DNA from 4 places in the Zhongshania borealis genome. Region 4 is predicted to be linked to each of the others. Evidence: predicted binding sites of a transcription regulator. Region 4 holds the regulator's gene; each other region holds the start of a gene.

Region 1 (7,722 bases), on a different contig from region 4:
ACATACCTGGAGCGCGCGATTGCACAGCACGGCTCGCTTGCCGCTGTCGAAGATCGGCTTCCCAGCAGCCTCGCCGCAGAAGAATTAGCCACCATCCCAGATCGTCAGTATTTGGCAGAAATGGCGGCCTGCGTGTTTCGAGCCGGTTTTGTCTGGCGAGTTATCAGTTTGAAATGGCCGGGCTTCGAAGCGGTATTCAATGGTTTCTTACCGATTTGGGTCGCATCGCGGTCGCCCGAAGAAATCGAAGCCATGGCCAGCGACAAACGAATTGTTCGCAATTTAACCAAGGTGAAATCAGTTCAAGACAATGCCCTATTTGTACTCGATATCCAGCGCGAGCACGGAAGCTTTGGCAATTTTTTGGCCAGCTGGCCAAGTGACGACATTACCGGCTTATGGGCGTATTTAAAGAAGCACGGTAGCCGTCTTGGTGGTAATTCCGGTCAGTATTTTCTGCGGTTTAGTGGTAAAGACACCTTTATTTTAAGCAGAGATGTATGCACCGCCCTGCTCAGCACGGGCATAATCGACAAAGCGCAAGTTACCGCTCAGCGTGATTTAAAGAAAGTTCAGTCGGCTTTTAATGAAATGCAGCAGGAGAGTGGTCGCTCTATGGCCGAATTGAGCATGATTTTAGCCCTCTCCATTGGGCCTCGCTAACACACCCTATAACTAGCAGAAGGTAGCGAAGCACTGCTTCGCTACCTCGTACGTTTTAGTGCGCGTGTGCAACTACCCCAACTTGCGGCATATTGGCTAAACCGATATCCCGGGCATGCTCCTCAAAATCCTTATTCTTCCAGAAGAAAGCGCCAGGCATGGTAGTGGGTATAACCAAAACGTAAAACAGGCAGCGGCCGATAATTGCTGTTGCCAATATCGAGCCACACAATACTACGCCACCCAGTAACGTCAGAGCGCCGAGATTAGCACTACTCAAAAGCGCAGACGCCAGAATTAAATTCGCCAATAACAGTACATTCCGTAAGGCATAGCTCTTGCCAAATAAAGTGCTTTGAATGTAATGCGATACACTACCTTCGTTATTGCCCTTATTCATAGCCGCGGCATGCCACCACAAACCAACCGCTTCTAAAGCGCTACCAAAGATAATGCCGCACATGCTTAGCTTCAGTAGCGCAAGGCCGCCCGCGTCAATTAGCATCAACGTTGGCACGCCAATAAGTGCTAATACCACGCTGCCCATGCTCAGTGCGGTACCTAAAAATGCGCTTCCCGTCTGCCAGTGATTCCAAAATGGCCGCGCCGGAATACGGTAGCAGCGATACATATAATAAAGCCCAACTGCACCAGCAATTAGCGCCAAATAGCCAGTTACGCTGGCTACTGTCCTAAAGCTACCCCACTCGCCAAGCATTGAAATAAACACGGCATTTTCAGGTAACATCGCTAACAGGTGCACGCCCGCAAAAACCATATACAAAAGCATGCCCAAACCTTCGCGACACACTGGCGAATGGCGCAAATTATTAAAGCCCCGGTAAAAGCGCCACGGCTTACCAAGATGCGTCGCCGACATCAGCATACCGAGCCCCGCCAACGCGACGGTGACGGCCATCAAGGGGACGTACATCACCGATTCCCGCAGAGCGACAACACTCTCAATACCAAATTGGGCGCCGAGGAAACTCAATAGAAATGCACCCAGCGACGTCTGACTGACAAGGGTAAAGATAACCAAAGGATTCTCACGCGAACTGAGTTTGCCGAGGCTCCATTTTTTATCCACGCCTTTCTTCTGGTCAACAACGGGACGATATTGACCGTCATCCCCCTTATGGTATTTAACCTCCATGCCATCAGGGCGGGTAACCTCGTCAGGCATATTTTTAATCTGTTGAAAACGAATATTAGGGTGAGTTATTTCAGGATCAGGGAACCCTGGAATACTCAGCTTACCCTGTTCGCGATTATCGGGTAGATCATCCACTACGCCAAAATTGAGCGCGTTACCCAAACAAGCAGAAACGCAAGCTGGCTTTAAATTCACTTCCAAGCGGTCAACACACATATTGCACTTGGATACTTGTCCTTTAATCGGGTCGAGCTGAGGTGCATTGTAGGGACAAACCCAGGTGCAATAACCGCAACCAAAACAGGTTTCAGGGTCCTGCAGTACCGCTCCGTATTCCACATGTTTGGTGTAAGCACGGGTCGGGCAGCCTTTCAAACACACCGGGTCGTCACAGTGATTACAGGCCATGGAGATGTTCATGCGCTTAAAGTCAGGATAGGTGCCACCCTCAACATAGCCAACTGAACGAAAGCTAATATGTGCAGGGTTGTCGTTTTTCTCACTGCACGCGGCTTCACAAGCATGACAGCCGATACAATTGTCTGCAGTAAAATGAAAAGCGTGTTGCTTATTTCGGTTGGGGTTATTCCCCACCCCCGGCTCTTCGTTAATAAACATTTCCCGGCCCGCGGGCAACGCACCGCCAGTGCGCGCAATAAGATCGATGGGCGCCTCGTAGTAATTTACCTCTGGCGCTGTCGGCTCCTTAAGAAAAGCATAACTGGGTTCATCGTCTCTAACTTTCCACATATATAAGACCCTTTGGAGAACGCCCTACAACTGCATTGCTAGGCCGCTCTGAAAACTCATCAACTAAACTTCAAGGTGTTCTGCGCGAATCGATTTCGCGCCAATTAATACGCTCGGCGCTCAACGTTAAGTCGCCCAGCTTCTTTCTGATCGATTTGCTCAATTCGCACCGCGCACTGTTTAAACGCTGGCTGACGCGAATAAGGATCGAGGAGACCAAGCGACAGGCGATTCACGCAGTCGTGGTAGTGCATCGGGATAAAAACCATATTGTGAGGTACACGCTGAGTGAGCTGCACCATCACCACCGCGTCGCCACGCTTAGACACCAAACGCACGTAGCTCTGATGTTTAACGCCCTGCTCCCGCGCTGAGTCGGGGTTCATTTCCATATATGGCGTAGGACTAAATTTATTCAAATTGCCGATTTTTCCGGTCTTGGTGCGAGTGTGAAAATGCTCAATAACGCGCCCACTGTTCAGCCAGAATGGATAGCTGTCATCGGGCACTTCATTGTCTTCGATATAATCCATGGCTAACAAATTCGCCTTGCCATTTGGCGACGGGAATACGCCGTCGCTATACAAGCGTGCATTACCCGTGTCGTCGCCTTCACGCATCGGCCACTGTATACCGCGCTGCGCCTCTATCAGGTCGTGACTCATGCCGGAAATATCAAGATTGCGCGTCGCCCCCTTAGACAGCTGCTTCATTTCGTCAAAGATATCAGAACTACTTTCCGGAAATGTCATTGCCCGACCACGCTCAAAGCGCTTTGCCAGCTCATTAAATATCCAGTAGTCCGCCTTGGCATTACCCGGTGGCTCAACGAATTTGCGCACTAGATTAACTCTACGCTCAGTATTGGTAAGCACACCCTCTTTCTCGCCCCAAACTGCCGCAGGTAAATACACATGCGCAAAATTAACGGTTTCGCAATCTTTGTAGCCGTCTTGCACCACCATAAATTCAAGTTTTTCCAAGGCTTTCTTAATACGCGGCTGGTTGGGCATTGATGTTAGTGGATTGGTCGCGACGATCCACAAGGCTTTGATCTCGCCAGACTCAATCGCGGGAAAGATGTCCGTTTGCTGAAGTCCGCGCTTGGCGGGAAAAAAGCTCTCATCCACGCCCCAGAACTTAGCGACTTCATCTCGATGTTCCTGTTTTTCCAATGCCCGATAGCCCGGCAAACCAGAACATGATGACCACTCCCGGGTACCCATGGCATTACACTGGCCAGTAATCGACAAACTTGTGCCACCGGGAATACCAATATTGCCGGTAATTAAATTCAGATTATTGATGCCACAGACACCGTCAGTACCATGGGTGCTTTGATTGATCCCCATGGTCCAGATACTCATCGCTGACGGCGCCTTCGCGTAAATTCTGGCCACGTTCTTAATCATGTCGGCATCAATGCCACAAATCCGCGAGGCGGTAACGGGATCGTATTTAGCAACGGTTGCTTTCAGCTCCTCAAAACCATTGCAGTGCGCCTCAATATAAGCCTGATCTTGCAGCCCTTCCGCCAAAATCACGTGGGCAAAGGCATTCAATAAGACTAAATCGGTTCCCGGCGTAATGGGTAAGTGGATATCTGCAAATTGTGCAAACATCGTGACGCGAGGATCAATCACGATTAGCGGAAATTTACGCTTTTCTAGCGCTTCTTTCAGACGCCAATAAATAATAGGGTGCTGTTCAGGCAAATTTGAGCCAAAGGCCATTAAACAGTGGGTATCTTCAAAATCGTCATAGCAGCCTGGCGGGCCGTCGGCACCAAATGATCGCTTGTAACCAGAAACGGCTGAGGCCATACACAGTGTCGTATTGCCGTCGTAGTTATTCGTACCAATTACACCCCGCACCAATTTGCCTAGGGTATAGAACTCCTCGGTCAATAATTGGCCAGTAGATACAACCGCGACACTATCGCGACCATATTTTTCCTGAATTCGTACGAACTCGGCGGCAGTTTTGTCCAGCGCAGCATCCCAGCTAGTGGGCTGAAACGTGTCATATATCTTATTGCGAATGAGTGGCTCCACACCGCGTCCGGCGCTATCGCTCAACTCATGTTCAAAAATCCCTTTTATACATAATTTTCCCTGGTTTACGGGTGCATTGCCCTTACCGCGACTAGTTACAGGTTTACCTTGGGCATTTAAACCGACTTCAATTGAGCACCCTGTAGAGCAATAACCACATACCGCGTACTTCCAATCGACAACTTTCTTGTCAACAATTGTAATTGGTTTCCGGTTTTTACGGCCAAAGATCATTTACACCTCCCTCTCACCGCAGCACCAAAGTGGAGCGCACGGTCAATTACAAGCCGCCGCCATGTGCACCATTATGGTGATTTATAAGCTGTTTTCGGCCTTATCTAACTAGGTTCTACAAGAACCATGCCAGTTAAATTCAGACTTACCAAGGAAGGGGATTTGCGGCAGATTCAACCACTAACGCCGCCAGAGGTACAGCAGCTATAGCACTGAAAAATGCTAACTAAAGTATACAAAATTAACCAAAAATAGGGATTTACGATCTAGCCCAGGCGCGAAAAATATTGCCTATAAGGAGGGGTAGTGAAGGGAGGCAACGAGCTACTGATTCACCCAGATAAGTGATACACCAATTATTCCTCACAAAAAAAGGGGCCCGAAGGCCCCTTTTCACAGTGAACTTACCGAAGATTATTCAGTAACTTCAGCCTGGATTACCGCTACAACACGACGGTTAGCACGACGGCCTTCTGACGTTTTGTTATCGGCAATCGGACGCTCTTCACCGTAACCAACTGCACTCAAGCGATTCTCTGCGATGTTGTAATCGCGAATCAGCGCTTTGCGAACAGAGTCTGCACGACGCTGTGACAACTGCTTGTTATAAGCGGCGGCACCATTGCTATCGGCGTGACCTTCAACAACTGCTTTAACACCACTAAACTTAGTCATAAACGCAGCAACCTTTTTCAGCTCTGCCGCATAGGCAACAGGAATCGCGTCTGAGTTGTTCGGGAAGTTAATTTCCAGTTTAATGCTTTCGGAGTGTTTAATAACAAACTTACAACCGAATTTATCAACCTGACGACCTGCAGGTGTGTTTGGACACTTGTCACGGTAATTTGGTACACCGTCACCGTCTTTATCCAATGCACAACCTTTTGCATCTACGGCAACTCCAGCAGGTGTGCCAGAGCACTGATCAACGCCATCTACTACGCCATCTGCATCAGAGTCGTTAGATACTGGCATGGGTGCTGGGGCAGGAGCAGGTGAACCGCCAAAGGCATAGCTCAAACCAATTGACGCATTGCCGTCCTGAGTTTCGTGGTCAGTACCGTACACTAAGCGCGTATCAGCACGAACAGACCATTTTTCGTCAATGGTATAACGTACACCACCACCAGCATTCAACTGAGTCTGGCTGTCGTAGCGGCCGCTTTCATAATCAGCTTCGATCACGCCCATACCTGCTGCGAGGTAAGGAGTGAATTTTGCATTCTGACCACCAAGGCTAAAGTAGCGAAGCATATCAATGCTGCTACCAAGAATTTTTTGATCTTGAGCGCGAATATTACGGTCACTTGCCGCAACACTGTACAAGCCGCGCAATTCAACACCCCAGTCTTTACTTAGCACGTATTCTGCGCCAAATAATGCGACTTCGGTGCTAGTCAAGTCACGCGAGCCGTCAAATACCTGATAACCAATAGCAGGGTTTAAATACCAAGTACCTTCTTCAGCCGCAGACGCCATTGATGGCACCATGCAACTTGCAATGGCTGCACCCAATAGAAATTTACGCATAACACTCCCCTTCATTTTTTTAGAAAATTCCTTTGCTATGCCGTGAAAGCACGCCATTTGCTCAGAATAACACGAGCATTGCCCGGTGCACGTGTGATTTTGTGTAATTTTACCACGTAGCACGACGAGCAATGCACTTTGAAAATCAGCACTCCGAACGCTTACGCGCGAGCAAGTTCCCATGCACACGGTAAAAATAGTCTCATTTGGCGCTAATACCAAATGTTTTAAAAAAAAAGATCTACCATCCCATCACTTTCTTTACAAACGGGATAGTCAACCTCCTCTGCTCGACTAAGCTAACCTGATCCAGAGTATTCAATATACCGAACAAACTCGCAAGGTCTCGCTGACAGCGCATATAAATATATTCAACAACCGCATCCGGTATTGTCATACCTCGCAGCCTAGCGCGCAGCTGAAATGCCGCAAGTCTGGCAGTTTCATCCGAATCTCGAAGCAGATACACACTGAAGCTTTGCAAGCGTGAATGCAAGTCGGCAAGCACAATACCCTGCTGAGTTAGCGGTTTAGCCGATGCCACAAGCATTCTGGCGCCGGTTGCGAGCATTTGATTGTAGCAATTGAACAGCGCGCGCTCCCAGCTTGCCTGTCCAGCCACGGCATCAAGATCATCTAAACACAGCAAATCCAAAAATTCAGACCCTTCAAGCAATGCCTCTGGCTCGTAATCCACCACATCGGCCAGCGGAATATAACGAGCATACAAGCCGCTCGCGCTAGCCAAATGACAGCATGCTTGCAGAAGATGACTGCGACCGACGCCGCCGCTAAGGTAAATCCATTGTTCACCCTGCGCCATTGCCTGCTCGCGCAATTGATTAACCAACAGCTGGTGGTCGCCAGTGATGTAAAAATTATCGAAGGTCGCGTCGCTGTCCAGCTTCAGCGCTAGCGGCAATTGCGGGCTAGCCATCAATCATCGCTCTCCGACACTTCCGGCGCGGCGGGCACTGCACCATAAAAACCACTTAATTTATACTCGTCGTGCAAGTGATTAATCATCACTTTAATTACCGCAGCAAACGGCAGTGCCAGCAATATGCCGACAAAACCAAACAATTGACCACCCGCCAAGATGGCGAAAATAACCACCACCGGATGCAAGCCTATCTTTTCACCAACCAACATCGGCGTTAATAGCATTGACTCTAATAATTGTCCTACGCCAAATACCGCCGCCACGCCCGCAAGTGGCCACAAGCCATCAAACTGAAAAAACGCAGCCGTACCCGCCGCAGCAATACCGACAATAACACCGAGGTACGGCACAATACTCGCTAAACCCGCCGCTATACCCAGCACCAACGCCAG
Region 2 (7,722 bases), on a different contig from region 4:
TTCCATCTGCGCGGGTGGAATCGTCGCGCCTGCCAGAAAACCAAAGCCACCAGCATTGCCGGTAGCTGCGACTAAATTGGGGTCTGCCACCCAGCCCATCGCCGTTTGAATAACCGGATAACGGCAGCCGAGGAGCTCGGTGATGCGGGTGTTTAGTTGGTTTGACATGGTGTATTCAGCCTAGGGTGATAAGGTCTAACGACTGAGGTCGGATGTCGGACGTAAAACCATCGTTAGACTTCTGACGTCCGACGCCCGACTCACAAGCGCACTCCCGGTGGATTATCCTTCAGCTGCTTACTGCGCAGATTGTGAGGATCCATTTGCCGAATAATGGCCAGCTGATCTTCGGTCGGGGCCGCGGTAACGGCGACGGTTTCCGGTATATGCACGTCAAAGCCGGTGTTTTCGATCACTTCTTCTACGCTAACCCCAGGGTGCAAGCTCACTATCTGCATTTGGCGATTTGGCCCGTTAAAATCAAACACACCCAGATTGGTGTAGACGCAGCGCAAATCGATCTCATCGAAGCTATAGCCTTTAGGCAGACGCTCAGGGTTATAACCAATAGTGCAAACCACATCGCACTCACCCTCGATAAATACGCGCTTACCGTGGGCCGGCACCATATAGCTATTAGCGTGACAAATTGAATTACCGGGGAAACCCCGTACACCCAACATTTGTACTTTAGGTTTCTGGTAATCGCCGCCCATGGCAGAAATATTAGACTGACCAAAACGGTCTATTTGCGTCGGCCCACCGGTAAGGTGACGACGGCCGCTCCAAACGTTGTCAAAAATGCGGCTGAAGCCCATCCAGTTTTCATTTTTTTGCACAAAGTCAGCGGGCCGCTTACCCACTGGATTCGGCTCAGACAAAATCCACGCCTCTGAGTCAGTCATCATAATGCCGGGGTTAGTGGTTAGCATGGCCAGACTGGCGGCAATGCGCTGTAAAACACCAATGCCGGTAACCAATACCTCACCGTCGTTTGCATAAGCCGAGGCGTTTGCACAAATCATCAACTCCGCCAAACTGTAATCGCTTGCAGGTGTGCTCATTTCATTTATCTCCTGATAACCGATTAATAGACGGGCTGGGGTAGCGCGAGAATGGCATCTAAGCCGCCAACTTTGGCCTGATATTCTGCTTCGCTACTGCCTTTAATATATTTATCAAAGTAGGCGGCAAAGCCCCCTTCTTTGGCGGTGGCGTTGTACTCTTGGAAATGCGGGATATCAAAACCGTAGTTAGGGCTGCACGACGAGGGATGCGCACCGCCGGGAACCAGCGCCACACCCGTGGTGAAATTACGTTCCCAAAACACTGAACGCGCCTCAAGCGGATCAGCAAAGGCCTCGGCCTCAACAATTTCTTCGCAGGTCACATAGGTTTTATCCGCAGCGCGAACAAACCAATCGTCCATGTGATGATCTGGCGCTTTAATTTGGCATACACCGCGCACATCAGCGCGGTCGACATGCACGAGCGCAACATCGAGTTTGAGCGCAGGCATCGCAACCCACTCTTTCTCGTCATACGGGCTGTCGATGACTTTAATGTCGGGGTTAAACTTAATGACATCGGTACCCAAACCCACTTTAGTCGGAATAAATGGGCAACCCCAAGCAGCAGCACGCAGCCCCAAGAGCATCATTCCCTCATCGATCTCCATCACTTCCAAGCCGCCAGCCTGCCGCGCGGCACGAAAATAAGGCTCCAGGGGAATAAAGTCCAAAGAGACAAAGGCGAACACCAGTTTGCGAACCTTGCCTGCTGCGCACAGCATGCCGACATCGGCACCACCGTAGGCCACTATCGTTAGATCTTTTAGATCAGATTTAAGAATCTCGCGAATCAGCGCCATTGGCTTACGGCGCGGCCCCCAGCCACCAATACCGATGGTCATGCCGTCACACAACTGACCAACCATCTCTTGCAGACTCATTTGCTTATTCACGAGTACTCCTTTTGCTCACCTAAACGGAAAAGACCTGTAACAGTGTCGGGCCACCCCAAAACCTCAATACGCAGCCCAATAGAACTACGATATACGTAAATATAACACCAATTAATTCCGCAAAACATTAATTATTCTTATTGTTGATTTCGAATGAATGCATACACTGGTCATATTTGCTGCTTTTTCGAACAAACAAACAGAACGGAGCCAAGGAGTAGAGCTGTGCCAGAAGAAAGGAAATTTCAAAGAGTCCGGAGCAAAACCACATATGGCAGTGCCTAGGGCTTAGCAGACTTAACTAGAGCGAAAACCCCGTCTAATCAAAGTGTAGAAATCACCTGAATTAGACGGGTCGTTTTTAGAAATATTCAAGAAGCTAATCGCGTCTAGCGAACTGAAAACGCATCGCCGTCCTGTTCGCGAACCCAAAAGCTATAGACAGGCTCAGTGCCAGCCTCGTACTGCCAGCGCACGGCCACAAGAGCCTCAACCGCATTCGGCACCTGCAAGGTATAGCTAGCAGGGCCATCTACTGCGGTGCGGATAAGGCAACTGTCGTAATTAATAGCGTATTCAGGCTGATCAAGATCAAATTCGCTACAGATTGAGAGATAACTTACAGCTTGATCTATCGGTGTCACGTCGATCGCCAAAGGGAACTCCTGTTTGAGCGTATAGGCCCGATCAACAAGTAATTCTGCGGTAGTGACGTCACCCTGCTGTATTACTGGCTCAGCGACTACTGGCGTTTCGGTAACTGTTTGCTGCGCCGAATTCCCCCCCGCAGCATTTGCAGTGTCGGCTGATTCACTACCTCCGCCGCCCCCGCCACCACAGGCCACAAGAACGCTAGTAGTCATTAAAATCGATGTAATATGCACTAATTTCATTTTAAGATTCCCTTTCACGTGTTTTATAACGCGGTGTCTATTTAGTTTAGTTAGAAAAAATATTGCGAGCCAGACCTTCAGTCTCTAAATACCAGTCCAGATTAGTGGTGCCTTTCGAACGAACGTGCTCGTGAAATTTGGGATAGGCATAGGTGATGTCCATATATTCGAGCGGGTGCTGCCACTCGTAGGGAATGTTTAGAGCCCAAGGCATCCCGTTAGTATTGGCAAAGTACTCACCATTGGCCGGCACGGAGCTGTCTTCACCACGTCCGAAGAAGCTCATCTGAAACGCCTCTGTCGGCGCTTGGTTTTTTAGGTGTATTTCAAAGCGACGACCTGGAGCCTCACCAAAGATATAGCTGCGCTCAAAACCAGGCGTTGCAAAAATAAAGGGATCGAGAGGAAACTCGCCCAGCTCTGTGGCGCTCACCCCGGCAACGACAGGAACGGTAATGGAAAAAGTCATTTGTATTGACGAACCGCAGCCGGCCTCGGTGCGGTAATACTTGCACTCTTCACCAGGAGTTACGTAGTCGTACAAGTCTTCAGCAACAATGATAATCGCTTCCTGACGGTCCGCCTCAAGCGGTGAAAAGCCGGGATCAGCGCCATTAATCGTGTAGGCGATATTCGCTTCGTCAATCATATTGCGATCAAGCCCCGACAGCCGCAAAGCAAAGCCATTATGGTAGCTGCCACCCATCGCAACGACTTCACCCTCTAGTTTTATCGCGTTCAACTGATCATCAGTGGTGGTTTGGCTTAACCTATAGCGAATAACAACATCATTCATATCGTAGTCGCCGGTTAGCGGCCAGTTGTCTTCAAAGGCGATGGTCGCGTAGGTGTCTTTGCGGGGATAGTACAGCTCAGTCGTGCCGCCCACCGCGATAGTTACTGGGTAGTCTTCGACTTCGCCATCGGCTGCACCACCGGTGGGGGCCAGACTTTCGCCTGAGCTGAAGCGCACGCGCATCCATGTTTCACCCGCTACCGCACTATTAGGGATTGCGATGGCGGTACGATTAACCCCCGAAGCCACCGCCAAATCACTGATGAGTACTTCATCGGTGTCAAATTCGCCATTACCGTCCAAATCGATCCAGGCAGACACAAATCCAGTATTACTCGCGGTAAGTTGCAACAGTGCTTTCTGACCCAGCTGGAGGTCGGTTAGCAGCTGCACACCATCATTATCATTAGACGAATCGACTACCACTAAATGCGCATCGGCTTCATAACTAACGATGTCACCCAAATACAATTCAGGATTTGCCGCACCGTGACGCGCACCATTTTCAGCTAGGGTAGTGCCATAGCTGTCAGGTGCGCGACCGAAGTCAGTCGCCGCCGTTTCCGTAGAACTTAATGGTGCAAAGGCACAACGCGCGCCGTCATTATTGCTGCTAGCAGGCCCTTTAAAGAAAAGCGTTGCCGTTGGCACTGAAGCCGCAACATCGATCTGATAGACATAGCCATCACTGTTACTTGAAATATAGAGGTAGCCCGATGCGTCAAAATAGGCAGCACCAAAAGTACCAGACTGCCCTACGTTGCCCAGTTCAATACTATTTTCAGGCGTTTCAACATCGATCTGCAGCAGTACACCATTGCGATCAACAGCGTAGGCTTTGCCATCGTAGGGGTGAAATGCCATGTCGAAAATGGCAGGAGCGAAACTTTGTGAGTTTTCAACTAACTCTGCTTTAGCAAAGTCCGGGTCAGAGTCATCAAGAGAAACACGGTAAATACCGCTGCCCTTGCGATAGAGATACATAAGGTTTTGGTCAGTCGAAATATCACCGACATAAAACGACATACCGCCAAGTTCTGCACCAATACCTTGAACATTGAAGTCTTCACCGATTTTGACAATGTCGCCAAGGGCATAGTCATAGGCGTAAAGGTAATTATCAAAAGTATTAAATGCGAGGGCATTCAGCTTTGCCGAGGTCCATCCACTCGGCGCAATCTCGCGCTGAAAACTACCTGCAAGGTTTACAGAATAGAGGCGAGCTACTTTATCTTGGACCAAAAATCCTTCGCTTGGGCATTGAGTAAATGGCGCAGAGAATACTTGAGTGCTGGCGAGGCTAAGAGCGGCTAGAGCAGTGAGTTTAAATTTCATGTTATGTGCCTGTACGGGTGGAATTAAATAATTACCACCAACATTGCAGACACCATGCCAAAAATAATATCCTTTATAATCAATTAGATATGCAATTCAATCGCGGCTTATTCGCATTTTGAAAATCGAATTGCCTCGCGTCACACCCTATATTGCAAATTGCGAAATCGCTTCACTGTGCGAGCAGTTAAAATGGGTAACACTGAAGACACTTGGGGCGCAGGCGAGGCAAGACGATGAATCGCCCGAAGCAGGCGAGCAGGCCAGCTCAAACCAATAAAGGCCACCCGGTCTTGCCAAGCAGGAGAATAATATTCACGAAGTGGACCTGCACTATAGTGACGAATATAGTCGTTTAAATCTGGTGAGTGGTTATTGTTCCAGCTCGCCGGCAACTCACAAAACGCGGCTTCATTGCGGAGAAAATGAATAATATGGCCGTTTTCTCCCCAACCAACGTCATCTTCAAGCGGTAGCGGGGTATCGATATTGTCGATTACTTTGTCAAGAAAAGCGCGTGAAGCCGGCGTATTAACAAACAACAACACCCCGGAATTGATACGATCACTGTAACCCCGCGCAGCATAGATGCTTTTATCTGCTTCAACAATTGCTTCTAGCGCCGGCGTTGTTTCCCGGACCTCAGCATCTGCATCGATATAAAATACACGCTGGTATCCGGACTCCAGCGCCCGCAGCGCAACAGACAGTTTAAGCCATGCGGTTTCATTGCCGAGCATACTGAACAAGGGGCGATCAATAACAACATGGGTATAACCATGACGGTCAGCATACTGCTTTTGCGTACGGAGCAGGCGGCGATAGCGCCAATGATAGCCATTCACCGCAACACTAAAAACCAGTGTATCGCCTGGCTTACAACTGGTTGCTTGAGGTAATTTCATCAATCTTGAAACTGAACAGGCTCTTTGGCCTTATTGCTAATGACAACGGTACTAGCGAGCTTGTCGTGCCAACCCTGCTTGCGCCGATCTAGGCCAACCCAAATAAAGCCCAACATAAAGACGAAGGCAGAAATATAATAGCTGAGATACCGGATCAACCACTGTGCAGTTGAAGGTTTACCACCGGTTTTAGCATCGACGATACTAATTTTAAGGAGCAATTTACCCGGCGTTGCCGATTTGTAGACCCAAAAAATAACAACAACTACCGCAGGCAAAATATAGTTGAGCAGCATACTTAAGCCACCGCTCATGCCCATGCCTTGAAAGCTCATCGTCGAGGCATGCATGCCGTCGCGTTCAATACTCGACCATTGAGCGTCGCCCATTGTCAGCGCGAAAATGGGAACAAGCAGTAAACCAAAAAGTACGGTATCAATAATAGACGCCCAGACGCGCACCCAAAACCCGGCATACTCAAGTGATTGTCCGCTGTTCTGTTGGGGACTTTCCATAACAACTCCATAGACGGTGACGTTCTCTGCCGGAAAACTTAAGTAGATGGCGAGAAGGTTTTCAAGGTAAAGACAACACGATACAGTGCAATGAATCTAAGAACACACAAGCCGGTGTATTGTTCCGCCAGCAAACCAACAGTGTACACGTTGAATCCCTACAAAAACTGCAGGATTTAGCCTAGTGACGCGCGCCATGTGCGGTGACATTTGAATACAGTGCTACGGAGATAATAGCCAAATGCCATTAACTGCCCTGCAATCCTACAATATTGAAAAAGCCCTTATTCGCGGAAAAACCATTGAAGCGATAAAACTATACCGGGAAGCGACAAATTGCAGCCTCGTCGACGCAAAAACAGCAATCGACCGGAACTTAGCGCAACTAAAGTTAGACAAACCCTGGTATTTTAAAGAATCACATCAGGAAGCCGGTCTCAAAAAACCTAGAAAAATCAGCATTAAAAAATCTCACATAGTTCTATTTTTTCTGGTCGACACGCTTATTTTTGGCGCGCTAGCTTACTATTTTCTGCTTCGAGACAGCCCCGCCACTCCGCTTTTCAATAGCCACCCAGCGCAAGCGAAGGCCACAGAGTCGCCTATTATAGGGCGCTCCAAAGCAGCCTCCCTACCCCGCTCAGTAGAGGCGAAGGATTACAGCACGCAGATCGGCGCAAGGGATACCTTTGATTCTTTGTACCACGACAAGTTAGACAGCGGTGCGTATATCGCCAGAAAAAATTCAGCCAAAAGCAGCAGCTATGACGACAGCCAAATAGAGAAACAAATTAAAACAGCCCGCAGCTTGCTCGCCCAGCAGCGCATAGCCCCGGCGAATACACCGGTATTGCGCATCGCCAGCAGTGTGCAGCACGCAACACTCGACGGCATCATTGACGATCGCGAGTGGGGCGATGCCACCCCAATTGTTGTCGATGAAGAATTCAACACCACCCTCTATCTAAAAACGGATGGCCAGTGGCTTTTTATTGCCTGCGATACCCCAAGGGAAACAAGCCAAGGCGGCTACGACCAACTACGAATTTATTTGCACGCCGGGCTTAACGACAACCTTGTGAATGAGCGCATACATATCGGCAGGCGCGCAGGCATCACCAGCATTCGGCAAACCCACTTTCGCTGGCAGGGAAAACCGCCAAACAATGACAATGAGCGCTGGAAAAAATACGCTATTAGCGACTGGGGAATTTATCGCCATGCCCAGGGCACCTCATCAATGTCGAGTGGCCACCGCCAATATGAAGCCGCTATTCATCTTGGCGAAGCTGGCCTACATCGCGGTGTGCCCTTC
Region 3 (7,722 bases), on a different contig from region 4:
GCCAAAACTGGGTGGCCTGCTGTTGCTGGTTATTCTCTTTATGATGATGAGCGGCGGCCGCGGTAGTCGTGGTTTTCTGGGTGGCGCCTTACTCGGCGCAGCATTAGGTGGTCGCGGTGGCGGCTTTGGCGGCGGTGGTTTTGGAGGTGGCGGCTTCGGCGGCGGTGGCGGCGGCTTTGGCGGCGGCGGTGCATCGGGTGGCTGGTAAAGCCCTAATCGATCCCAGGCCAAGATACTGAAACTCGAGAGCTAATACGGAATTCACTATGTCGCTAATTAATACCCAAGAACAGCAGTTACTCACCGATGCGATCCAGCGTGTCGAGAACAATACCGATGCCGAGCTGGTCACCGTGCTGGCCCGGCAGGCCGACGATTACCGTTATATTCCACTGCTGTGGGCCAGCCTTATTGGTCTGTTAGTGCCCGGCGCAATCAACTACTACCCAGAGTGGCTGAGCCCACATCAACTTATTCTGAGTCAGTGGGTTTTGTTTATTGGCCTTGCGCTGCTGTTTCAAATACCGGCGCTACAGTACCGGCTTATTCCCCGGCAGGTTCGCTACTGGCGGGCAAGTAATTTGGCGCGCCGGCAATTTTTGGAACAAAATCTACACCACACCAACGGCGAAACCGGGATATTAATTTTTGTGTCCGAAGCCGAGCGTTATGTCGAAATATTGGTCGATCGCGGTATCTCATCGCGGATACCCGACAGCTATTGGGAAAGTATTGTTAAGCAGTTTACCGAACAGGTTCGCCGTGGCGATGTTGCCAAGGGATTTGTGGAATGCATAGAGGCCTGCGGTGTAGAACTACAGCGCCAGATTCCCGCGACGAGCAAAAAGAATGAGCTGCCCAATCACTTAGTTATACTTTAGGCGTCGATCGGTTCACGCTCGTTTAAACACTCGTAGGAGCCGGTGGCAAATTCTCGACAAATGAACGGCCTGTTTTCATAGATAGAGCACAACATGGTGTGTCGGTCCAAGGCCGCACACCAGCCGTCGTCTAGCCGCGCCATTACCTCACCACCCCACTCGTCACGCTGAATATATTGCTCAGGCACGCCGGTCTCGGTTATTAACATCACTTCTAAACGACAACACGATGCCTTGCAGCTAGAACAACTTATTGTCGGGTCAGAAGTCGCGTCACTGGCGATAGTGTGTGTGCTTAAATTCTTAATACCCAATGTCTCTTTGTAAGTGAATAAGGCCATTTATGCACGGCCTGTAGATCGTCTAACGCCCTGCTCGGCCAGCAAGATACCACCCACCACGAGGCTTAAAGCAAGAAAGTGGTAGGTCTTAAATTCCTCTGCCAGAATTAAAACGGCAAGCAGTGAGCCAAACACAGGCACCAAATTAATAAATAAATTTGCACGATTTCCGCCGATCAAATCTACGCCGCGCATATATAGGGATTGCGCGATGAGTGAGGGAAATATCGCAATATACAAGACCACGCCAAAACCTCGGGCGTCGGGTAACACCGCATGGCCTGCCCAATACTCATAGGCGCTAAAAGGTAGCGATGATACAAAGGCAAACAAAGCTAACATCATTATCATGCTGCGCCAATGTAGCGGTGGCCGATATCGCAATGCCACGGTATAACCACCGTAGAGCACCGTGGCCATTAACATAAGCGCGTCACCGCGATTTAAATCTAAACTTAGCAAACTCGACAACTGGCCGTGGGCAACCGTAATGAGGACCCCACACAAGGTCAAACTAAAGCCAAGCAATTGCAATTTTACCGGCCGTAAACCAAACCACAGAAAATTGCCCAAAAACACCACCAAGGGCATCGCAGACTGCTCAATGGTCACATTGATCGCGCTGGTGTAATTTAAGGCCCAATAAAACAGCGCATTAAAGGCCGTGAAACCCAAAGCCGCCAACAAAAACAATTTAAGCCGGTGTTCGCAAATAACAGCCCATTCGCGCTTAGCGTCGCGCCACGCAAAAGGCACAATAAACAAGCAGGCAAACAGCCAACGCAGCGACGTTAACAGCATTGGCGACACATGACCCACCGCTAATTTACCGGCCACGGCATTGCCACCCCAAAGCAAAGCGACGATACATAAAAGAATAAAAGGATTACGGAACAAGGGAGCCATGATCTGCCAAGCTAAGCGTTGTTTGGCGAAGCAGTTTACCAGCTCGCCACTGGAAATGCTTTGCGCCTAAGTGTTCGTAAAATAACTATTTGGAAGAGGTAGATAACCTGCAGCCGCTTTGCGGTTGAACTGTCCCAGAGGCAATCACTTAGTGGGCTGCGGAAGCCTAATTCAACACCGGTGCGTTGTCTGTTTTATACCGAACGGTATCTGTATCTGCGTTGTGATTTCAGCGCTGCATTCTGCAAGCCCTTACCAGCCAATATTCCAGTAAAAGCTGACAAAGCCAATATACGGCAAGGTTAATCGTATTATCGCGATACCGCTGTGTAGCGGCGCTATGGCACAAAACCTGCTTAGATGTAACTTATAGACTTTAATGTCTGTTCTCACCGACTTGCGTCACCGTATCTTGTTGTAACGGAGTAGATTAATGCGCCATATCTTAGTTGTTAGTAGCTTAAGTATTTTTTTGACCGCCTGTGGTGGCAGTAGTGGCGGAAGTTCTTCCCCAGACGGAAGCATAGATTATGGCGAGGCGACCACTGGCCAGCTTATTGACTCACCAGTTAAGGGCATCTTTTATGCCCTTGCACCAAATTCGACCGCTGATGCAAATCTTCCCCTCACAGACATCGGCGGTAATTTTGATTATTTGGAAGGGCAAACGGTTTCATTCTTCCTAGGATCACTGAAAATAGGTGAAGCCCTTGGCAGCGAGTTTATAACCTTAGACGATCTCATCGGCTCAGAAAACGCCAAAACCAATATTGCCCGCGTTCTGCTGACCCTTGATGAAGACAGCAACCCAGACAACGGTATTAGCCTATCTTCACTGGTGATTGATAAAACTCTTTCACTCGACATGGCACTTGCCGACTTTGATGTCGACCCTGCAGACTTTGACTCATCCAGCGCCAGTGCATTTGCACAAGAAGCAAATAATGATGATCGCACTTTAATCTCTGCAATCGCGGCAGACGAGCACTTAGCTAAAACGCGCAAGGATTTGTCCGACGGTTCCTTTGACTTTGATGGTGGCGCGGACACAGATAATGACGGCATAAATGACGCGGTAGATGCTTGCCCAGATACCCCAGCGGGACTAGATGTAGACGCCGAGGGTTGCGCGCTTGCGGAGGCTGAACAAGATAGCGATGACGACGGCATTAAAAATGGCGTGGATAACTGCCCCGCCGACGCGAATGCCAATCAGCTAGATACCGACAGCGACACCCGTGGTGACGCCTGTGATCTGGACGACGACAACGATGGTGTTCTCGATAGCGATGAAGTCGACAACGGCTCTAATCCGCTGCTTGCTGATAGCGATTCAGACGGTGTGTCTGACGGTGACGATGCCTTTCCTTTAGATGACTCTGAATCAGTAGACAGCGATGGGGATGGTATTGGTAACAACAGTGACGACGATGACGACAACGATGGCTTAAGCGATTCTGACGAGCAGGCTCTCGGCACTGACCCGCTGCGCGCTGACTCTGATAGCGACGGTGTTTCAGATAGCCAGGATGCCTTCCCGACTGACTCTAGCGAAACGATCGATACCGACAGTGACGGCATCGGCAATAATGCTGACAGCGACGACGACAACGATGGCCTAAGCGACGCCGATGAGCAAACTCTCGGCACCGATCCGCTAATCGCCGACACAGATAGCGACGGCGTTTCAGACAGCCAAGACACTTTCCCGACCGATTCTTCTGAGTCAGTAGACACGGATTCCGATGGCGTTGGCGACAATAGCGACGCTTTCCCTAATGATTCAACTGAGACCAAAGATACTGACAGTGACGGCGTTGGCGACAACAGTGACGCTTTCCCGGAAGACGACTCTGAATCGGTCGATACTGACGGCGATGGTACTGGCAACAACGCCGACGAAGATGATGACAATGACGGTCTAAGCGACGCTGATGAACAGGCACTCAGCACCGATCCTCTACTCGCTGACTCTGATAGCGACGGCGTATCAGATAGCCAAGACGCTTTCCCGACCGATTCAACTGAGACTAGCGATACGGATGGTGACGGTGTGGGCGACAACGCCGACGCTTTTCCTGAAGATGCGTCAGAAACCAAAGACTCTGACGGGGACGGCGTTGGTGACAACAGCGATGCCTTCCCCAATGACAGCACCGAGACTGCCGACGCTGATGGCGATGGTATTGGTGATAATGAAGATATTGACGATGACAACGACGGTGTTCGCGATGACTTGTTTCATTTAGTAGAAGCAACCACAGCCGATGTCCACGAGGCTTTGGCCGGCGTGCAAGTGAATGAAAACGGCGAAGCTTTAAGCTGTGTTGATATCACCCAGATGTACATCGACCGTATCCTTGCCTATAACGACAATCCACAACCCAATGGCGGCCTACCCATTTTTGGCGTGCTGGCGATTATGCCCAATGCCCTTGAGCAAGCAGCGGCTTTAGATGAGCTGTATGCGAGCGATGGTGGTATTGGCGATCGCTACCTGCACTGTATGCCGGTGTTGCTAAAGGACAACTACGACACCTTTGATTACCCATCAACGCAAGGTTCCTACTCTATGCTAGGACACCAGGCAGGTGTTGATGCCAATTCTGTTCATGGCTTGCGTGAAGCAGGGGCTTTGATACTTGGTAAAGCCAACCAAGATGAGTTCGCCTACTTCACCACTGGCTTCTCTGCTCGCGCCATTCAGGTAAGCAATCCTTACAATACCTCCGAGAGCCCTGCTGGGTCCTCTTCTGGTACTGGTGCTTCGCTAGCGGCAAACTTCGCGCTGGGTGGCACGGGTTCTGATACTTGTCAGTCGATTAGACATCCGTCTTCGGTAGGTGGACTCGTTGGTATCCGGCCAAGTCTTGGTGTTGTTTCTCAGCACGGTATTTACCCACTGGCGCACAGCCGTGATACCGGTGGACCAATGACACGCACCGTGACCGATTCAGCGCTGATGCTTACTGCTATGGGCAAGTATGATTCTCGCGACCCCAAAGCGGCGGCCTTCCCTGCTGAACAACGCCCAGAAAGTTATGCACAGTTCTTAGATCGCGATTTACACGGACTCGCTGGCCGCAATATCGGAATTGTCCGCGACCTCGGTGGCAATGCTGACGCGGCGGGAACCGGTACGCAGGGCGAACTGATCGCCGCAGCGGTAGCAAAAATGGAAGAGTTGGGTGCCAAGGTATACCCAATTTACCTTCCCAACTATTCGTCACTAAGTGCCGGCTCCAGCCATTACGATATGAACGAATACTTTGCCATGTTTGAATCTGAAGGTGGCACCAGTGCACGCCGCTGCGTAAGCAGCACGGCTGTTCTTATTGATGGCGAGGAATCAGCCCACGACCGCGACGACCAGTGCTACGGACTGGAAGGCATTGTCGAGTCAGGCCGGGTTGGCCCTAGAACGGCAGGGCTTTTCGCCTTAACTGCTCTGGGTGATCCCAACCAAGCTGCAACAGAAGCTCAGTTACAAGCTATCGTTAATATGCGCGCCTATGTCACCGCAGAAATGGATGTAGTTAAAGATATTAACGGCGATCCCGTCATTGGAGATGATGGCGGTACCGTGAGTGTGGATGCTTTGGTCTTCTCACCTGGCCCCAGTGGCGGCAGAACCTGTGACTTTGGCTCTACCACACAAATGGGTTCCATCGTTGTGCCGGTCGGCTTCGATGATTCCGTTGGCGTTCCCCGCGGCATGGAAATATTTGTTCGCCAGTTCGACGAGGGTACCGGTATTGGCATTGCTTACGACTACGAGCAAGCCACGCTACACCGTGCACCACCTGACATTAGCCCTTCACCAATCAGTGAAATCAGCACGCTTAGCGAATTCAATGCTCGCGTAAAAGCCGCTATCGCCGCCTATGCGGCCTCCCCACCCGAAGATTTAGATCCAGAGGCCTATCAAGCCGCTTTGGAAGAAATTATCGGGCCACTACAAGATGAGCAACAGCAACCTTAAATAGGAGGCTTACACTAAGCAAAAGGCCGGGGACTCCCCGGCCTTTTGCTATCTGCTCTATTAAGCGCACAGCGCTACTTAGCGTGATCCCGAATCTTCCATACCAAACAAGGCCAAATCATCTGCCATGCCCTCGTGAGTTGGCAATGCTTTGTTTTGTCGCGCAGCAATACACTTGTCGATATCATCCCCAGGAAAAACCCCAGCTTGCCAAGCAGCGTTATAGCGCAAGCTAGCGCTGATACCGTGGTCCCTAGTAAATTTCATAATCTCTTTGGCACCCATTGTGGCTACCGGCGAACGCTGGCCAATTCGCTCGGCTAAGTCTATTGCCATGGTTTCAAGTTCAGCAGCATTTGCGCAGGTCCGCGACACAAAGCCGATGGGTTTAGCCTCTTCCCCAGAAAGCGTTCTGCAATCCAACAGCCAATCTGGCACTACGCCGTAAGGCAGCGTCGCAGTTAAGCGCTGCACGGTGCCCATGTCTGGAACAAAACCTAGGTCCATTTCCATGGGCGTAAAACTGGCACCGGTTTCTGCAATCCGAATATCTGCTGCACAAACCAGATCAAGTGAACCACCAATGCATAGGCCCTGAATAGCAGCGATCACCGGCAAGCGGGTATTTTCAAGACTGGAAACAGAATCCTGAAGCGACAACACCGTACGCCGTAAATGATCGGCCTTTCGCGAAAACTCCAGACCATCACCCATCGTTTTTAAACCGTCTAGCACCCCGAGGTCGATACCGGAACTAAAAATACTGCCTTCAGCGCGAAGCAATATGCAGCGAACATCTGGATTTCTTTCAGCGCGTTTTACAGCCTGTGGCAGCTCATACCAAAAATCCCGAGTCAGACAGTTTCGTTTTTCAGCCCTGTCCAAAACAATATGTGCGACATAGGATTTAACCTCATATCGAAAGCTCGAAAATGTAGTGTGGTCAGTCATTGGCTTGCCTCTTATTGTCGTGATTCGGCCGGTGTTGGGGAAAATTCCATTGAGATGAATACCTTAGTGAGTACGTCGAATCCAACAAGACTGGTATTTTAGCTTGAATGCATTTAAGTAATTCAGACCGCACTTTTAAGATATATTTTAATTAAATCAGAACTTGGGATTTGAAACCCCAACCAAAGGATTGGCTTTTATCATTCAACAAGAAATTTTCTAAGATTATATTTTTATAAAAAATAGATAAGACACTTAAAGTCGTACTCAGTATAGCTATCTAATGTTTTTCAAATAAATATCTTATACTGCCCATCGTTGTTTTAAATTATTTTATTAGCAATGGGCAGTTCATTTAGTTTTGAATATTTATTTTTTAACTATTAACTCATTCAACCGTAACCGATTTTGCAAGATTCCTTGGTTGGTCGACATCTGTGCCTTTTAGTATTGCCACATGGTAGGAAAGTAACTGCAGCGGAATGGTGTATATGATGGGGGCAATAGCGTCGCTAACATGAGGGAGTTCGATAATATCCATTCCTTTAGCGGCGGTGAATCCTGCGGCTTTATCGCAGAACACGAAGAGCTGGCCGCCGCGGGCTTGGACTTCTTCTATATTTGATTTTAATTTTTCCAAAAGTACATCGTTTGGCGCCAC
Region 4 (7,722 bases):
GCCACGCAGACTGGCAAACCCGCGCTGCCGGCGGCAGTGGCGCTATTCGAGAGGTTTGCGAGCTAATTCTGCAAGCGCAGGGCAAGCTCAATAATGCCTTGGAGCAATACCTCTAAAATGAAACAAATAAAATTCACCGTATTTTCTGTGCTATCGGCCATTACAGCAATGGCCGGCACAGTGGTCTACCTCACCCAGTACAGTGAAAGCGGCAAATTAAGCATTGTCGAGCGCTTTGAGGCAATGCCCGACGCCGACTCCCACTTAAGCCAAGTCGACGGCATTAAGTACAGTCGGGACGGTGAAATTGCCTACAAATGGCGCGCAAGCAGCGCTGAACGACTAATTTCCGACGGCTCAATATCATTGCAAGACCCATTTTATATCGGCAATATCGCTGACCAGCGCCCGTGGACTGCCAGCGCCAAGGCAGGAAAGCTCTCTCAAGACGGCGAACAGCTGACCTTACTCGACACCGTGCTTGTCAAAGATTTAATTCGCCAAGCGCAAATCAGTACCGAATTACTGAGAATAAACTTGGATAGCAGCGAAGTGACTACCGACCAGCCATTAACGCTATCGCTACGCAATGGCAAAACGCGTTCCGTTGGCCTTAAAGCCAGTATGAAAAATGAACGCGTTGAACTCCTCGACCAGGTAAAAGGCCACTATGACCCCATATAATGCCGCGCTAATAGCTAGCTTTCTGTTCGCCATCAGCAGCTCAGCGCTAAGCTTACCCGACGATCGTAAGCAGGCTATTAACCTGAGCTCTGACCGGGCTATTTACGAGAACAACCAAGGTGTTTATGTTGGCAACGTCAGCATGAGCCAAGGTTCACTGAAAATTCGCGCCGACAAACTGACCATCATAGAATCGGATCGTAAAGTTGAAAAAGTCGTTGCGGAGGGCAGCCCCGCCTATTTCGAGCAGCAGCCTCGCGCCGAAGAAGGCGTTGTTATCGCCAGCGCCCAGCGGATTGAATACAGCCTAGCGCAAGAAGAAATTCTTCTTGAAAAAAATGCGTCAATTACTCACCAGGGTTCCAAAATTTCTGGTGACCGCGTGGTTTATAGCGGTCGCAAGCAAATGGTGATCGCCGACGGCGGCACCACCGAAAAAGAAAATCGCGTAAAAATGACGCTGCAACCGCAAGCCATCCCCGACAGCGAACAGCCCGAAAGCAACAAAGCGAATGAGGCTAGTGAGCCGACCCCAGACAATGCCCTCAGCGGAGAATTGCGCTAACCATGCCTGTTTTGCAAGCAAGTAATCTCGCCAAGGCCTATAAGGGTCGCGAAATCATCAAAGATGTCTCTCTCACCATAAGCAGCGGCGAAATTGTAGGCTTGCTAGGTCCAAATGGCGCGGGTAAAACCACCTGTTTTTACATGATTGTGGGCATCGTCAATGCCGACCGCGGCACCATACGTCTCGACGACCGCGACCTTACCAAACTGTCGATTAACGGACGCGCGAAAAATGGCGTGGGCTATCTGCCACAAGAGGCCTCAATATTTCGCAAATTAACCGTCGCCGATAACATCATGGCGATTCTTGAGACCCGTAGCGACCTCAATCGCAAGCAGCGTAAAGAAAAACTTGAGTCGCTACTGCAAGAATTCCACATAACACATATTCGAAGCTCAATGGGAATGGCACTTTCTGGCGGCGAACGACGCCGGGTTGAAATAGCGAGAGCACTGGCCACAGAACCCAGTTTTATCCTATTGGATGAGCCCTTTGCCGGCGTTGACCCGATCTCTGTAAATGACATTCAAAACATCGTTAAACACTTGCAGGCTCGGGGTATTGGCGTACTCATTACTGACCACAATGTTCGCGAAACCCTCGATATATGCGATAAGGCTTATATCGTCGGCGAAGGCCGTATCGTTGCCGAGGGCGACGCCAATACCGTGCTAAATAATCAGATCGTTCGAGACATATACCTCGGTGACAAATTCACCTTATAACGCCGACAACCAACAAATGAATCGGCACAGGTATTGCAGGCAATGATTGTCCCGACTACACTGAGAGAGAGGCATAATTATTGCCGGTAGGGCAAAAACAGCTTGCTCGTGTTACCACTCTCTTGTTGTAGAAGACACTGCCTATGAAACAATCGCTACAGCTCAAAGTCGGTCAAAGCCTGACAATGACACCCCAGCTGCAACAGGCGATTCGCTTATTACAACTTTCCACCCTCGATCTTCAGCAAGAAATTCAATCGGCACTAGATTCTAACCCCCTGCTCGAAATCAGCGACGACAGCGATGATTTTGAAGTGAATACCGAGCCCACCTCTGCCGAACCTAAGAAAGCCGAAAAAAGTAGCGATCAAGAAACCGAGGCCCCCCAGCCTGAGGCAGATACTGAGTGGGCCGAACGCAGCGATATCCCCGACGATTTACCCGTAGATAGCCAGTGGGACGACGTCTATCAGTCCAGCGGCACCAGCAGTGGTTCTGGCAGCGGTTCGGCGTCAGAGGACAGTGATTACAGCAACGATTACCGCAACTCCAGCGCAGATACTCTACAAGACCACTTGCGCTGGCAGTTAAATCTTAGCCGCCTGTCCGATATCGATCGACTGATTGCCGAGGCCATCATCGACGCCATTGACGATAACGGCCGACTCACGGTAAGCGCCGAAGATCTCGTAGACGGTTTTGCCAGTGACGAAATCGAAATCGAAGAATTTAATGCGATTTTACATCTGATCCAGCAGTTTGATCCGCCAGGCGTAGCTGCGCGCGATTTGCAAGAATGCCTGTTAATTCAACTCAAGCAACTACCACCAGACACACCGCTAGTTGAAGAAGCCCGTCTTGTTGTTAGCCAATATATGGCGCAATTGGGTAATCGCGACTATAACCAAATAATGCGCCGCTGCCGTTTGAAGGAAGAACAGCTCCGCGACATTATAAAACTGGTTCAGTCTCTCAACCCAACGCCCGGCGATAGCATTGGTGCCGACGACACCGAATATGTTGTTCCCGATGTGTTTGTTAGCAAAAAAGAAGATCGTTGGCTGGTAGAGCTAAATCCCGACATTGCACCTAAAATTCAAATTAATGCGCACTACGCCGCGCTGGCCAGAAAGAGCAGTAATAGCAGTGACAACGACTATATTCGCGACAATTTGCAAGAAGCGCGCTGGTTTATTAAAAGTCTGCTTAGCCGCAATGAGACTCTAATGAAAGTCGCCACTAAGATTGTCGAATACCAACGCGGCTTCCTAGAGTACGGCGACGAAGCAATGAAACCCTTGGTGTTACACGATATTGCTGAAGCTGTTGGTATGCACGAGTCCACTATTTCCCGCGTAACAACACAAAAATACATGCACACGCCACGCGGTATTTTTGAACTAAAATACTTTTTTTCAAGCCATGTATCTACCGATACCGGCGGCGAATGCTCATCTACGGCCATTCGTGCACTAATCAAAAAACTGGTGGCGGCAGAAAATCCCCGCAAACCCTTAAGCGACAGCAAGATCACCGATTTACTGGGTGAACAGGGCATACAAGTCGCCCGTCGCACCATTGCAAAATATCGAGAATCACTGGTTATTCCGCCCTCTAACGAGCGGAAACGACTGGTATAGTGGCAGTGCCCCTGTTACGGTCATTGTCGTCATACACGCGCCGTGAGGCGCTAGTTATTTTCAGCGATGAAGGAGCAAAATATGCAGATTACTGTTAGTGGTCATCACGTTGACGTCACCCCGTCTCTTCGCGATTACGTCAATACTAAGCTCGGCAAACTTCAACGACATTTTGACAACATCACCAATACCGACGTCACTCTGTCCGTCGAAAAACTGATCCAAAAAGCCGAAGCCACTGTGCACGTTGCCGGCGCCGACTTATTTGCCACTTGTGAATCAGAGGATATGTACGCGGCAATCGACAGTTTGACCGACAAGCTCGATAGACAACTGATAAAGCACAAAGAAAAAACCCTGGGCCGCTAAGGCCCCTGACCTAACCCACTGTTGCAAGAAACCATGATACTCAATTCCATTCTTACCTTAGGACGCACCCATAGCGGTGCGTCTATTACGAGCAAAAAACGACTTCTCGAATTTATTTCGGCAGGCATTAGCGCTGACAACAGTGAATTTGACGCCGATGAATTATTTAATGAATTACTTGCCAGAGAGCGCCTTGGCAGTACTGGCATTGGTCACGGAGTAGCGATCCCGCACTGCCGCAGCAGCCGCTGCACCGCCATCACCGGAATGTTACTCAAACTCGACCAAGCTATCGATTTTGAAGCTATTGACGACCAACCCGTCGACCTCGTATTTGCACTTATCGTTCCCGCAGAAGCGCACGACGAGCACCTCAAAGTGTTGGGCGCACTGGCCACCGCGTTTAATGAAGAAGAATTCCGCAGCGGCCTGCGCAGCGCAAGCTCCGACCAAGCCCTGCTAGACCGAGCTCTGCAAGCTTAGTATGGAACTCATCATTCTCAGCGGCCGCTCTGGATCAGGCAAAAGTACTGCGCTCCACCAACTCGAGGATGAGGGCTTTTACGCGATCGACAATCTTCCCGTGTCGCTGCTTCCAGAGTTGGTTCGTGAGCTTTCCCAAAGCCCACTCAAAGTACACAAGCAAGTTGCCGTCTGTATCGACGCTCGCAATTCCCAAGACGGCCTAGCGCGCTTCAAAGGGCTCTGCGAGCAAGTTCAGCAACATGCTCGCCTACGAATAGTTTTTCTCGATGCCGCAGACGACAAACTCATCAAACGCTTTAGCGAAACACGCCGTCGCCACCCGCTAACAACTGACTCCCTGCCACTGGCCGATGCAATTAAGCTTGAGTCACGGTTACTGGAGCCGATTGTGGTCGAAGCCTCGCTGGCCATCGACAGCAGCGATATGACGGTACACGAGCTGCGCGCCGCTATTCGCGACCGCATTCTTGGCGTTGACGCCAGCCGCCTAGCTGTGCAAATTAAATCCTTCGGCTTTAAACGCGGCCTGCCGATCGATGCAGACCTAGTCTACGACCTACGGATGCTACCTAACCCGCACTGGCAAGAAAATTTGCGCAGCCTTACTGGCAAGGACCAGGCGGTGCAGGAATTCCTTAGTGGCCAAGCCGACGTCCAGCTAATGCGCCGCGACATTTTGCAGTATCTGCAAACTTGGTTACCCAAAATAGAAGCCAGCAACCGCAGCTATTTCACGGTTGCCATTGGTTGCACCGGTGGCCAGCATCGCTCAGTATATATGGCTGAATCCTTGGCTGAGGCAATGCGCAGTAGCTACCCAGACCTCCAAGTTCGCCATCGCGAACTCCAGAACTAGAGGCGACACGATGGTCGAAGCAGAAATCAAAATCATCAACAAACTGGGGTTACACGCCCGCGCTGCGGCCAAGCTCGTTGCTACTACTGGCGCATATAGTTCAAAAATCACGCTTGCTATTGGCGACAAAAGTGTCGACGGAAAAAGTATTATGTCAGTAATGATGCTCGCCGCCAGCAAAGGCAGTGACATTACGGTGCGCTGCGAAGGTAGTGATGAGACGGCAGCCCTCGCTGCAATACAAGACCTGATAAATCAACGCTTTGGCGAAGGAGAGTAATAAAGTTTATTTTACTCGCGATTACTCTGTGGATTGTTGCGCGACGCGCTTTCAAGGATAATTGCCCAGACTTCTTACAAATCCATTACGGCTCAGGCTAGGGATAGGTATGGCCCAGACTGCAGACAAACTACAAACCGAGAGCCAACTCAAAACCCTCAATGACGCTTTGGGTTCCGGCGGATTCCTGCAAATTCGTCGCATGCTAAACGGCCTGCCCCCCGCAGACGCCGCTCACCTCATTGAATCAACGCCACATAAGATCCGTAGTGTCTTGTGGCAGCTTATCGACACTGAAAATGAAGGCGACATCCTTCAACATCTCAATGACGAGGTGCAGAGCCAATTTTTGCGGCAGATGGACGCCGAGGAAGTTGCGGCCATCACCGAAGGCCTCGAAGCCGATGACATCGCCGATATTCTCCAGCAATTGCCTGACCGGGTTATTCGTGAAGTCCTCGAGTCCATGGACCACCAGGACCGCCTTCGCGTAGAACACGTATTGTCCTTCGACGAGGACACTGCCGGCGGCTTGATGAACACCGACACGATCACCGTGCGGCCAAACATCACCCTCGATGTCGCGATGCGTTATTTACGACGCCACGAAAGCCTGCCAGAGATGACGGACAGTTTGATTGTCGTAAACCGCAACGATCAATACATCGGCATACTGTCACTACGTAAGCTATTGGTGTCTGACCCCAGCGTGACGGTGAGGGAAATCATGGACACCGAGGTCGAACCGATCTCTGCGGACATGTCCTCCAAAGAAGTCGCCACCCTCTTCGCCCGTAATGACTGGGTATCAGCACCCGTCGTTGGCGAGAATAGTCTACTACTTGGCCGAATCACTATCGATGACGTCGTTGACGTTATCCGTGAAGAATCTGACCACTCGCTGATGAGCATGGCCGGTTTGGACGAGGACGAAGACACCTTTGCCGCCGTATTCACCACAGCGCCACGACGGGCAATTTGGCTGGGAATCAACTTGCTCACGGCCTTCATTGCCTCAGGGGTTATTAATTTATTTGAAGCCACTATCGAAAAAGTCGTCGCCCTCGCGGTGCTTATGCCTATTGTCGCTAGCATGGGCGGTGTCGCCGGCACCCAAACCTTAACGGTGGTTATTCGCGGTATGGCGCTTGGCCACATCAGTCGAGATAACAGCCGCTGGCTAATTAACCGGGAAATATTAGTAGGCGCAATAAATGGCGCGCTATGGGCCTTAATAGTGGCGGGCGCGACTACTATCTGGTTTGGCGATCCCTTAATGGGCGGTATTATTGCCGCAGCCATGATTATTAATCTCGTCACCGCGGCACTGGCCGGCGCCGTGCTGCCACTCGCGATGAAATCACTGAATATTGACCCCGCCTTGGCCGGCGGTGTGGTACTGACCACCGTCACCGACGTCATCGGGTTTATGTCTTTCCTCGGGTTAGCCACCTATTTTTACGCCTAATAGCAACGGATTTTAATGTGACTGAAGCAACGCCAGAGTCGGAACGCCCTAGTAAAACGGCGGTAAAAAAAGAAATGCAAGCCCTGCAACAAATGGGGGAAAAGCTGGTTAAACTCAGCAACAACGAGCTAGCGAAAATACCCATTCTCGACGAGCATTTAGCGGAAGCCTTAGTCACCGCGAGGCGATTGACCAGCCGCGAGGCACTGCGCCGCCAGCTGCAATACATTGGCAAACTCATGCGCGACATTGACCTAACTGAGATTGAAGCCGGTTTAGCTAAGCGTGAAGAAGGCCAGCGCGAACAAGCCCAACAATTTCACCGCCTAGAGCTACTGCGCGATGAATTGGCAAACACGGGCGTAAGCGCCATTGAACAAGTGTTAGTCGACTACCCGCAAGCCGATCGCCAACGCTTACGGCAATTGGTCATGCAGATAAACAAAGATGCCCAAGCGAAAAAACCACCTGCGGCTAAGCGTAAATTATTCCAATACTTGAAAGAGCTTCAAGCCGCCAAAGCGGCGAACTAAACCTTAAATTTATAGACGGCGATGCTGGGCAACCGGCATTCGCTTACGAAGTGCAGCCTGTTCCTCAGCATCATAAGATGCAATAACACAGCCAGCGCCTAAACCTGCCTCTG

The links. The regulator sigma-54, encoded in region 4, starts transcription at its own class of promoters, with help from an activator protein. The targets are predictions, from matches to a motif close to TGGCACANNNNTTGCNNT.
Region 1: the regulator sigma-54 is predicted to act here: its motif matches at 4,972-4,989, upstream of ABD836_RS17210 (molybdopterin oxidoreductase family protein).
Region 2: the regulator sigma-54 is predicted to act here: its motif matches at 5,030-5,047, upstream of ABD836_RS17340 (LruC domain-containing protein).
Region 3: the regulator sigma-54 is predicted to act here: its motif matches at 2,470-2,487, upstream of ABD836_RS08030 (amidase family protein).

The regions. Positions count from the first base shown of each region.
Region 1 is NZ_BAABDM010000010.1:59,546-67,267, reverse strand. It holds gene ABD836_RS17220 (DNA-3-methyladenine glycosylase I) at 1-663, shown strand, start outside; gene ABD836_RS17215 (DmsC/YnfH family molybdoenzyme membrane anchor subunit) at 719-2,569, opposite strand; gene ABD836_RS17210 (molybdopterin oxidoreductase family protein) at 2,674-4,857, opposite strand; gene ABD836_RS17205 (OmpA family protein) at 5,272-6,387, opposite strand; gene hda (DnaA regulatory inactivator Hda) at 6,629-7,324, opposite strand; gene ABD836_RS17195 (AI-2E family transporter) at 7,324-7,722, opposite strand, start outside.
Region 2 is NZ_BAABDM010000010.1:96,325-104,046, reverse strand. It holds gene ABD836_RS17360 (NAD(P)H-dependent flavin oxidoreductase) at 1-168, opposite strand, end outside; gene ABD836_RS17355 (CoA-transferase subunit beta) at 261-1,064, opposite strand; gene ABD836_RS17350 (CoA transferase subunit A) at 1,088-1,963, opposite strand; gene ABD836_RS17345 (hypothetical protein) at 2,353-2,856, opposite strand; gene ABD836_RS17340 (LruC domain-containing protein) at 2,903-4,987, opposite strand; gene ABD836_RS17335 (hypothetical protein) at 5,128-5,892, opposite strand; gene ABD836_RS17330 (RDD family protein) at 5,892-6,407, opposite strand; gene ABD836_RS17325 (hypothetical protein) at 6,649-7,722, shown strand, end outside.
Region 3 is NZ_BAABDM010000002.1:372,637-380,358, reverse strand. It holds gene ABD836_RS08050 (TPM domain-containing protein) at 1-208, shown strand, start outside; gene ABD836_RS08045 (TPM domain-containing protein) at 267-881, shown strand; gene ABD836_RS08040 (YkgJ family cysteine cluster protein) at 878-1,222, opposite strand; gene ABD836_RS08035 (DMT family transporter) at 1,223-2,128, opposite strand; gene ABD836_RS08030 (amidase family protein) at 2,562-6,110, shown strand; gene ABD836_RS08025 (enoyl-CoA hydratase-related protein) at 6,189-7,061, opposite strand; gene glmS (glutamine--fructose-6-phosphate transaminase (isomerizing)) at 7,450-7,722, opposite strand, start outside.
Region 4 is NZ_BAABDM010000011.1:58,968-66,689, forward strand. It holds gene ABD836_RS17710 (KdsC family phosphatase) at 1-116, shown strand, start outside; gene lptC (LPS export ABC transporter periplasmic protein LptC) at 118-684, shown strand; gene lptA (lipopolysaccharide transport periplasmic protein LptA) at 671-1,249, shown strand; gene lptB (LPS export ABC transporter ATP-binding protein) at 1,252-1,977, shown strand; gene ABD836_RS17730 (RNA polymerase factor sigma-54) at 2,121-3,617, shown strand; gene hpf (ribosome hibernation-promoting factor, HPF/YfiA family) at 3,699-3,986, shown strand; gene ABD836_RS17740 (PTS sugar transporter subunit IIA) at 4,020-4,469, shown strand; gene rapZ (RNase adapter RapZ) at 4,471-5,328, shown strand; gene ABD836_RS17750 (HPr family phosphocarrier protein) at 5,339-5,608, shown strand; gene mgtE (magnesium transporter) at 5,718-7,076, shown strand; gene yjgA (ribosome biogenesis factor YjgA) at 7,094-7,609, shown strand; gene ABD836_RS17765 (carbon-nitrogen hydrolase family protein) at 7,619-7,722, opposite strand, start outside.